DNA from 3 places in the Fictibacillus sp. NRS-1165 genome. Region 2 is predicted to be linked to each of the others. Evidence: riboswitches for the same ligand, from Rfam matches in the RefSeq annotation. Region 2 holds a riboswitch; each other region holds the start of a gene.
The links. Region 2 has a riboswitch for S-adenosylmethionine ahead of ABHN01_RS04950 (sugar ABC transporter substrate-binding protein). Riboswitches for the same ligand answer to the same signal wherever they lie in the genome.

Region 1 (3,255 bases), on a different contig from region 2:
TGTTCCAGGTATAGGCCCGCTGCTTGCTGCCGGTCCATTTGCATCCATGTTCGGTGAAGACTCGGAGGACGACCTTAAAGAACTTTTGATGTCATTGGACCTCTCTGAACGAACCGCTGAACGCTATGTGCAAAAAGTCGAGCATGGAAGTATCATGGTGTTTTTAGAAAAAGAAGCGGTAAAACTATAGGCGAGGGTTCCAGTAACAGAAAGACCGTGAATAAATTAGTGTGCCTCATGAAACGATAGGTACATAGATGTATTTAGAAGTGAGGGCAGAAATGAAAAACGATGAGAGAGCTGTATTTAGCATTATATTTATCGGGATCTTGCTGTTGAATGTAATGGTTAAACTTCGTAAAAATGCTTATTGGATGAAAATGGACCGAAAAACCAGCTCCGCTTTTTTTTCGTTGCGGGGCATACAGGTTATCGATATTTTTCTGAGGCTGTACTCCATTATTGGTTCGGGTTTTGTGCTGATTCCAGCGACACTCCTGTCAGCGTGCCGATACAGCCAGAAGGGACAGCGAAGGAAAGCGTTATTTTTGGTTGTTAACTTGGCAGGCTGCCGCTGGGTTAATTCGATTTTAAGAAAGAAATGGGACTATCGCGCTCCCTCGACAAAACCGTTTTTTATTAGATATGGATTTCCAAGTGCACATGCGATGAATGCTACGGCAATGTATGGTGTATTGGTCATGTTAACGAAAAGGCTGTCAAGAAAAACAAAGATGATGTTATTATCACTTCATATCGGTTTTGTCTCGCTCAGCAGAGTTTATTTAGGCATCCACTATTTTACGGATGTCCTTGCGGGAGTGGCTTGGGGAGCTGTCTGGCTAGCTCTGATGAAAGCCGTGTTTTATTCTGATCAGAGAACCCTGAAAAAAGATTTGACATGCGAGTAAAGTATGGTTTAAGATAAGTAACATCAACAAAATATGAACGTGTTTCTTATCCAGAGAGGTGGAGGGATATGGCCCTGTGATACCTCGGCAGCGGGTTTTTCATTTAGAAAAACACTGTGCCAATTCCAGCAAGTTCCTTATGGGCTTGGAAGATAAGAAGAGCAGCTCGTTTCCTTATGGATACTTCATCTCTTCTTTCTTTAGGAAGAGATTTTTTAGTTGTAATTAAATATATATTTTTCTTATCCAGAGAGGTGGAGGGATTGGCCCTTTGAAGCCTCGGCAGCGGGTTCCTGTTTTACTCGGAATACTGTGCCAAGTCCGGCAAGCGATGACGCTTGGAAGATAAGAAGAGATCAGCGACTCTTTGATGCTTAGGCCTCTTCTTGTTTTCAAGAAGAGGCCTTTTTGCTGTTTAGGGAAGCGATAGTGAAGGAAGGAGAACGGAGCCATTGATTCGATTTGAAGAGGTAACCAAATTTTATGAGAGTGGCAAAAATAAGGTCAGAGCGCTAAACAATGTGAGCTTTGAGGTGAAAAAAGGAGAGATCTACGGAGTTGTAGGTTATAGCGGAGCAGGAAAGAGCTCTTTGCTCCGCTGTGTAAATCTTCTGGTGAAGCCGACATCAGGACACGTTTTTGTCGGGGAAGACGACATGGCTGGATTGTCTCCAAAAGACTTGAGAAGAAAACGGAAAAATATCGGCATGATCTTTCAACATTTTAATCTGCTCAATGCAAAGACGGTTTTTGATAATATTGCGACGCCGCTTTACCTGCTCGGGGTGAAGAAATCCGCCATTAAGGAGAAGGTGAATGATCTGCTGGAATTTGTAGGTTTGACAGAGCACGGTCATAAATATCCCGACCAGCTCTCCGGCGGACAAAAACAGCGGGTAGGTATCGCCCGGGCGCTATCCACGGATCCGGAAGTGCTATTGTGTGACGAGGCCACTTCGGCCTTGGATCCGCAGACGACGGCCAGTATTTTAAAGCTCTTAAAAAAAATCAATAAAGAATATAACATTACCATTCTCATCATTACGCATGAGATGAATGTCATTCGCGAAATTTGCGATTCCGTCGCTGTGATGGAAGGGGGAGAGGTGATCGAGAAGGGGAGCGTTTTTGATGTGTTTGCGAAGCCTCAAACGGAGACGGCAACGCGCTTCGTCAGTTCGGTTCTTCAGGATGAACTTCCTGAATCCCTGAAAGTCCTGCTTAAGAAGCAGGACCGCAATCATAAGATTTTCAGGATCGTCTTTACCGGAGCTTCCACCGGCCAGCCGCTGCTCTCGCAGATCGCTAAAAAATTCAACGTGGATGTCAGTGTACTGTACGGCCATGTCACAGAACTTCAAGACGTGCCTTTCGGAAATCTTGTTGTCCAATTGATTGGTGACGAACAGGAAATCAGAAGAGCGATCTTTTTCGTGAACCAAAGCGAAGTACAAGTTAGGGAGGTTGCATCTCATGCAAGTTGATTGGAGTACATTTTGGGTCGACATTTTAAATGCAGCCGGTGACACATTAACAATGGTCGGTTTTTCCCTTTTGTTCTCGGCTGCCATCGGGATTCCGCTTGGCGTCGTGCTCGTAGTTACGAGGAAAGGTCACATTCTTGAGAACCTGGCTGTCTTTAATATTTTAAATGCGATTGTAAACGTATTGCGTTCGATACCGTTCATCATCTTAATGGTGGCGATTATCCCGTTTACAAGATTTATCGTCGGTACTTCCATCGGGACATCCGCCGCGATTGTACCATTGATTGTATATGCCGGCCCCTATATCGCAAGGCTCGTGGAAAACAGCCTGCTTGAGATCGATCCGGGTATTGTCGAAGCCGCAGAAGCGATGGGGGCTACACCTTGGCAGACCATTTTCCGCATCCTACTGCCGGAAGCATTCAGCTCACTAATCCTGTCGTTTACGATTGCTACGATTGGTTTGGTGGGTGCTTCAGCGATGGCAGGGGCTGTCGGGGGCGGAGGCCTTGGTGATCTGGCCATTGCCTATGGCTATCAGCGATTTGATACAGACGTCATGATCGTCACTGTCGTTCTGCTCGTCATCCTTGTACAAGGGCTGCAGAGCGCAGGAAACATATTGTCCAGAAAAATTAGAAGAAGATAAAAAGAGAAAAAGGGAGTAGGGAAATCTTATGAAAAAATATTCACTGATCATTTTAGTCATCGGGGTTTTAATGTCGGCATTCTTGAGCGGGTGCAGCGGCGGAGATGAAAAAGGGCTTGAAAAAGTAAAGATAGGCATCAGCGGCTCTGACAGCGACGTGTGGAAGTATATTGCTCAAAAAGCTGAAAAAGAAGGCATCGATTTGGAA
Region 2 (3,255 bases):
GATCAAAGATGGGAGGAAGACCGATCCTGATATGCCCCTTTTTTAAGCCGACGAGGTTATCCAGCTCCATTTCCAGATTGTTGAACGCTTTATCGACGAGCTTCGCCTGCTCAAAAATGGTCCGTCCGGCATCCGTCAAGGTCAGTCCTTTTCGCGATCTGTCAAAGAGAACGACGCCAAGCTCGTCCTCCAGATTTTTGATCATTTTGCTGATGGTCGGCTGGGTTATGAAAAGAGCATCAGCTGCCCGGGTGAAGCTGTTATATTTGGCTACTTCAATAAAATACTGTAATTGTTTAATATCCACGATTGCACCTGCTTGCCGCTTGAACGGCGTTATTTTTATGTAGTTTATCACGATTGCTGGATAAAAACCAAAACAAGACAATTGTGCATATACTGTTTTATTGAAATCGAAAGGCGGGGACCACGAATGTACAGACAGCGGCAGGAAGTTGATATAAAAAGGGGAAATGTAATCGGCGACGGTGCGATTGATACGGTTTATCTCATGGCTGAAAAAACACCGCACAGTCCGTACTGGGTGAACATTGAAGCCGTCGTTCAGGACGGAAGAACGAACAGGTACACAAGGATTCCGCTCAAAGAAAATTCAGGATACAATCCTACCCTCTTTCTTGGCGATTTTACAGGGGATAAGGTAGAAGACATCATGGTGGTCATGGATACGGGAGGCAGCGGCGGGATGATCAACGCCTATATCTTCGCCTTCAGAAACGGACAATTCCGACCGCTATTTGACTCCGAGGTTTTCAATAACAGATACAAGTACAGTGTCTTTTACCTGAACCAATATAAAGCCCAGGTCAACAGCATTAATGTGCGCCAAACATTCATCATCGATCTAAGTACAAAAAACAAGGAATATCTATCGGAGATCTATAATGCGGATGGAACGTTAAAATCACCGATCCAGGGCTTTGTCTCTCCATTAGCCGGCCTTTACCCTGTTGATTTTGACCGAAATGGGGTCTATGAGCTGCTCGCTTACCAAAACATCGCCGGCCGATATAACGCCGACCGCCTCGGCTATGTGCAGACCACCATGAAGTGGAACGGCCGGGAGTTTGGTACGGAGGTGCAGAATGTGGCGATTTTTGGCGGGGATCAAATGGGCTAAGTGGCAAACCTCTCTTGCCGGAGAGGTTTTTTACAGTTAAGAAGATACACAAAGAACAATCCTGCTGCTTCCTCGGAATTCTATAAAAAATTATTGACTTTCCCCCTTCTGCCGATTAAAGTAATAACTATATTTTCAAAAAAATAAATATTCATTCTCTTATCAAGAGTGGCAGAGGGACTGGCCCTATGACGCCCAGCAACCGTTCCGTAATGGAATTGGTGCTAATTCCAGCAAAACAGCAGGCTGTTTTGAGAGATAAGAGAGGACGGAATCGGTATACATAAAAAAACGATGAAACCTCTCTTTTCCGGAGAGGTTTTTTTTTCGTGGACATGGGCTTGTTGCCTGTACAAAATCACCTTGAAGAGAGTAGGATACAAAAAATGGGGAGTTGGGGAAATGAAAAAATTCATTAAAAGCGCGGCTGTCTCAGTGGTCGCTTTATCACTTTTATTAACAGGGTGTTCATCCGGCAGCGATACGATTAACGCCCGAAAACATGAGAAGGTGTCGTTTGATAACGTGCCGAAGCGGTTTGCTAAAGGACAGGGAGCACGGATCAAGGTCATCCGCAAAATCGGTGGTGATGATCATACGGCACAGTTTTTAGCCGGCGCTAAAGCGGAAGGAGAGGCACTTGGTTTTACGGTTGATACCTATACAGCAAACGGTGATACCGCCAAGTTTCACGATGCGATCGCCCAGGCGGCCGAGGAGAATTACGATGGTTTCATCATCTCTCACGGTGACGATGCAGCTACCATTAACGACATTAAGAAGCTGCGGGAAAAAGGAAAGAGCGTCGTGACATTCGATTCCAATCCAGACCTCGCAAAAGTAGATGGTGTCACTCTGACTTCTCAAGATGATGAGGCTCTTGCCAAGCTTGCCCTTGATCAGCTCGTGAAAGAAAATAAAGGGAAAGCCAACATCGTGTACCTCTGGGTCGACGGGTTCCCGCCGATGGTGCGACGCAATGCCGTTTATAAAGAGACATTAAAGAACAACCCGGGAATCAAAGAAATCGAGCGCTTTGGAGTCGCTTCAGCGGATACATCAGTCCAGACGCAAAATGCGGTAACAGCGATGCTCAACAAACATAAAAAAGGCGAAATCGACGCGGTATTTGCCACCTGGGATGCCTTTGCGATCGGGGCCGCACGTGCGATTAAAGAAGCTGGACGCAACGAGATTAAAATCTATGGAATCGATGTCTCCAACGCAGACCTTCAAGAGATCCAGAAGAAGGACAGCCCTTGGAAATACACAGCAGCTGTTGATCCTAAGCTTATTGGAGCAGTGGATATGAGAATTCTTTCCAAAAAGCTTGCTGGAGAAAAAACCCCACCAACGTATGATCTGAAGGCTTCTTTGGTTTCACAAAAGGATCTTCAAAAGTCAAACGAAGGCGTGAACATGGTAAACCTGTCCAAGGAAATTAAAGGCTGGGGAAAATCCGAAGCGTTTGAAGAAGATTGGATGAAGACGCTGAAGGATCACTACCAAAAGTAACTTTAAGTAAATCAAGTATTAAATGATAACGCGCGCTCTCTTTCTAAGCTGAAGAGAGTGTTTGCTTTGAGGAAAGGGGAGAAGCGGATGGCTCTGTTGGAGATGAAGGATATAAGTATCGAGTTTCCGGGGGTAAAGGCTTTGAATCATGTGAGCTTTGCCAGTGAGACTGGACGGGTTCATGCGCTGATCGGGGCAAATGGGGCTGGAAAGTCGACTCTCATGAAGGTTCTGTCAGGGGCTTACAGCCATTATACGGGTGAGATTCATTTGGACGGAAGGAAAGCGGTCATCACTTCACCGAGGGATGCTTTGGAAGAGGGAATTCAAATCGTGCATCAAGAGGTAGATACCGCTCTGATCCCCTATTTAACGGTTGGAGAAAACATTTTGCTCCATGGTCTGGTCAACGAAATGGGCAGAAAGCAGCTGGTAGGTTGGAAACCGCTGCATAAGAAAGCCACGCGAATTTTAGAAGAGATGAACATCAGCGTTTCATCTAAAATGCTGGTCAGTGAACTGACTCTTGCACAAAAACAGATGGTGCTCATTGCCCGTGCCGTATCAGCACAATGCCGTTTTCTTATTTTGGATGAACC
Region 3 (3,255 bases), on a different contig from region 2:
GGCATTCTCGATCTGATCCCCGCGGCTGGCTTCTTTGGAAAGGGGGATAAGAAGCATTGGTTTTCTGAGTGATAAGAACTCAAAAATTGAATTTGATCCTGCTCTTGAAACAACAAAGTGAGTGGCCGCAAGGAGATCAGGAAGTTCATCTGTTACATACTCAAACTGAACATAGCCGTTTCTTCTGATTGAACCATCCATCTGCCCTTTCCCGCATAGATGAACAATTTGATATCGGGGGAGCAGGGCATCCAGGCTTAATCGTACAGACTCGTTTATTTTTTTTGATCCGAGGCTCCCGCCCATAATCAGGATAATCGGCTTGCGGGAAGTAAAACCGCAAAAAGCCCTCCCATTTGCTGCGTTCCCTTTATGCAGATCTGTACGGATCACTGCACCCGCATATACTGCTTTACCGTTTGGGAGCTGGTCAGCGGTTTCGGGAAAGGTTGTACATACCTTCTTTGCGAAGGGAAGTGATAGCCGGTTGGCAAGCCCTGGGCTAAGGTCGGATTCATGTGTCACAATAGGTACCTTGTTCATCCGGCTCCCGAGTATTACAGGTACAGAAACGAAACCGCCTTTTGAAAAGACTACATCTGGTTTTATTGTCTTAATGAGCCGAAACGCTTCAAAAGCCCCTTTCACGACACGGAACGGTTCTTTAAAATTGTTCCAATCGAAATAGCGTCTAAGCTTTCCGGTTGAGATACTGTAATAGCGCACCCCATCAATGGATTCTGTCAGCTGCTGTTCAATTCCGCCTTTAGATCCGATGTAGCTGACGTCCCAGCCTTCTGCCAGGAACAAGGGAATCAGCGCCAGGTTGACAGAGACATGCCCCGCTGAACCTCCACCGGTAAACACAATTTTCCTGCCCAAACGTTCCACCCCTTTTAGTTATGTATTTCTATCATACCAAAAGCATTTGCCGCTGAATCTTGAAATATCTGAATAATGGTTGACGCTATCCATACTGCCATGATAGAGTTAGAATAATTTAATGAAGCTTATCAAGAGCGGCGGAGGGAAAGGCCCGATGAAGCCCGGCAACCTTCAGGCATACGTCTGAAAAGGTGCCAAATCCTTCAAAGGTAAAACTTTGAGAGATAAGAGACGGAACGGGAACCTAAAGCTCTCTTATCTTTATGATAAGGGGGTTTTTTGTACTAAAAAAATAAAGTGCTACATAACATGTTTCATTCTAATGAAATACTCTTATCCAGAGCGGCGGAGGGAAAGGCCCGATGAAGCCCGGCAACCTTCAGACACAGGTCTGAAAAGGTGCTACTACCTGCAGGAAAAGACCCTGGATGATAAGAGGAGGGCCGCTGCTGCAAACCTCTTCTTATGATGAGGTTTTTTCTTTTGCCTTCTGGCAGGTACTAATTATTCAGTCTTTTACTAAAAATTATAGATTACAGGGAGTGTTGACAATGAATGAAATTAAAATTGCATTGCTTGGATTGGGAACGGTTGGCACGGGTGTGTATTCATCCATTGTAGAAAGAAAAGGAGCTTTAGAAGAGTTGCTGGGAAAACATCTGAGGCTGTCCAGTATATTAATTAAGGATCCTTCCAAATCAAGGCCTACCGTAGGAGGGGTGCCGGTGACATCAGATTTTGAGAAGGCGATCGGGGAAGAAGCGCCAGATGTGGTCATCGAGGCCATCGGGGGGATTGAGCCCGCCCGAACCTATATCATTCAATCACTTGAAGCAGGCTGCCACGTGATTTCTGCCAACAAGGATCTAATCGCCCGTCATGGAGAGGAATTATCTGAACGTGCAGCGGAAAAAGGTGTGCGGTTTATCTATGAAGCAAGTGTAGGCGGCGGGATACCGATATTGAGAACATTGAGGGAGCTTTTAAGAATCAATCGGATTCAGCATGTGGAGGCCATTTTAAACGGGACGTCCAATTTCATTCTTTCACACATGAGAACGACCGGTTCTTCCTTTGAGGAAGCACTGAAACTGGCACAGCAAAAAGGATATGCAGAGCCGGATCCAACGAATGACGTTGAGGGCTTGGACGCCTTTTATAAGGCGATGGTGCTGAGTAAATGGATTTATGGCGTTCAGCCTTCCTGGGAAGAAGTGCAGGTTGAAGGGATTGGAAATGTGCTCCTTGAGGAGATTCAGCTGGCGGAGCAGATCGGACTTCGGGTGAAGCATCTCGTCCTTTTGAACGAAAGTCTGAATCTTGAAGTGAAGCCTGTATTTGTAGACAGTGATCATTCCTTATACGGAGTGGAAGGTGTCGATAATGCCGTCCGTATTCAGACCGATCTTCTCGGCTGTTTGACCTTGCAGGGGCCGGGAGCTGGGGCAGAAGCTACGGCAAGTGCCATCGTGGAAGATTTCTTATCCATTTATGAAACAGGAGAAGCGTACAGAGATAAACCGGCAGTATCGGCAGTAACACAAAAAAAACAGGAACAAGGAGATCGTACCTACCTTCTAATCGGTGACAAAGTAGATTTTACAAAAGATAGGGTGGCATCGCTTGAAAAGCATGGTACCATTTTAGACCGGACTTCTCTCAGGTTTTCTCATGCTTCTCTTGCTGCTTTGCTTTATGATGGCCCTCTGCCTTCAACACAGGATGATTTTATTCCGGTGAACAGCATCTATCCGGTCCGGCTTTCAAAAAGCAGCAGTGGAACAGAGAGAGAAAAAGTTCTTGTAGCCGAATAAAGATAGATCCGTGGAGAGCCCTTTTACTCTCTGCGGATTTTTTTATGTCATCAGGTTGACAATGAAAAGTATTTTACATATGATGGGAGTAATAAAAGGAAGGGAGTTGTGTGGATGAGCGTTCACGTTCTTAACTAATCGAATTGGATAGCTGGAGCAAAAAGACCGTGTTTGAATCGGTTTGTACCTTTATGTCTTTTTGCGGCCACCAATAGTTAAGAACAGCGGTCAGCATACAACATTTCTCATTTTCGTGTGCGTATTTAGTGCACCGAACGATGCCGCGCTCTTTGGGCGTATTTTTTATGCTTTTTACAGCTGCCAAAGCATAGGGCGAGGCTGTACAGAGAGGCGCATCCTTCTCCACGAAAATGATTAACAGGCAGAAATGACGGCGGTCCATTTCTGCCTTTTTCATTGGCATGTTCTGGCCCTGTTCCCGGAAGGAGGGACGGCAGGAACCATTCATAAAACATGGTGTAACGGTAATGTGTTAAAAAAAGAGGAGGCAACGACCATTGAACACCTTTACGAATAAAATGCTGGAATTCAATAA

Region 1: it holds a riboswitch for S-adenosylmethionine, as region 2 does, so the genes downstream of both, ABHN01_RS22630 (methionine ABC transporter ATP-binding protein) here and ABHN01_RS04950 (sugar ABC transporter substrate-binding protein) in region 2, are expected to answer to the same signal.
Region 3: it holds a riboswitch for S-adenosylmethionine, as region 2 does, so the genes downstream of both, ABHN01_RS06915 (homoserine dehydrogenase) here and ABHN01_RS04950 (sugar ABC transporter substrate-binding protein) in region 2, are expected to answer to the same signal.

The regions. Positions count from the first base shown of each region.
Region 1 covers NZ_JBDPNU010000065.1:4,738-7,992, forward strand. Annotated here, with positions in the region: gene ABHN01_RS22620 (general stress protein) at 1-190, shown strand, start outside; gene ABHN01_RS22625 (phosphatase PAP2 family protein) at 282-911, shown strand; SAM riboswitch class I at 955-1,070, shown strand; SAM riboswitch class I at 1,151-1,263, shown strand; gene ABHN01_RS22630 (methionine ABC transporter ATP-binding protein) at 1,364-2,395, shown strand; gene ABHN01_RS22635 (methionine ABC transporter permease) at 2,385-3,047, shown strand; gene ABHN01_RS22640 (MetQ/NlpA family ABC transporter substrate-binding protein) at 3,076-3,255, shown strand, end outside.
Region 2 covers NZ_JBDPNU010000013.1:18,145-21,399, reverse strand. Annotated here, with positions in the region: gene cidR (cidABC operon transcriptional activator CidR) at 1-307, opposite strand, end outside; gene ABHN01_RS04955 (hypothetical protein) at 368-1,141, shown strand; SAM riboswitch class I at 1,298-1,406, shown strand; gene ABHN01_RS04950 (sugar ABC transporter substrate-binding protein) at 1,544-2,656, shown strand; gene ABHN01_RS04945 (sugar ABC transporter ATP-binding protein) at 2,744-3,255, shown strand, end outside.
Region 3 covers NZ_JBDPNU010000018.1:25,333-28,587, forward strand. Annotated here, with positions in the region: gene ABHN01_RS06910 (undecaprenyldiphospho-muramoylpentapeptide beta-N-acetylglucosaminyltransferase) at 1-882, opposite strand, end outside; SAM riboswitch class I at 1,008-1,116, shown strand; SAM riboswitch class I at 1,216-1,323, shown strand; gene ABHN01_RS06915 (homoserine dehydrogenase) at 1,437-2,699, shown strand; gene ABHN01_RS06920 (hypothetical protein) at 2,830-3,123, opposite strand; gene ABHN01_RS06925 (endonuclease MutS2) at 3,218-3,255, shown strand, end outside.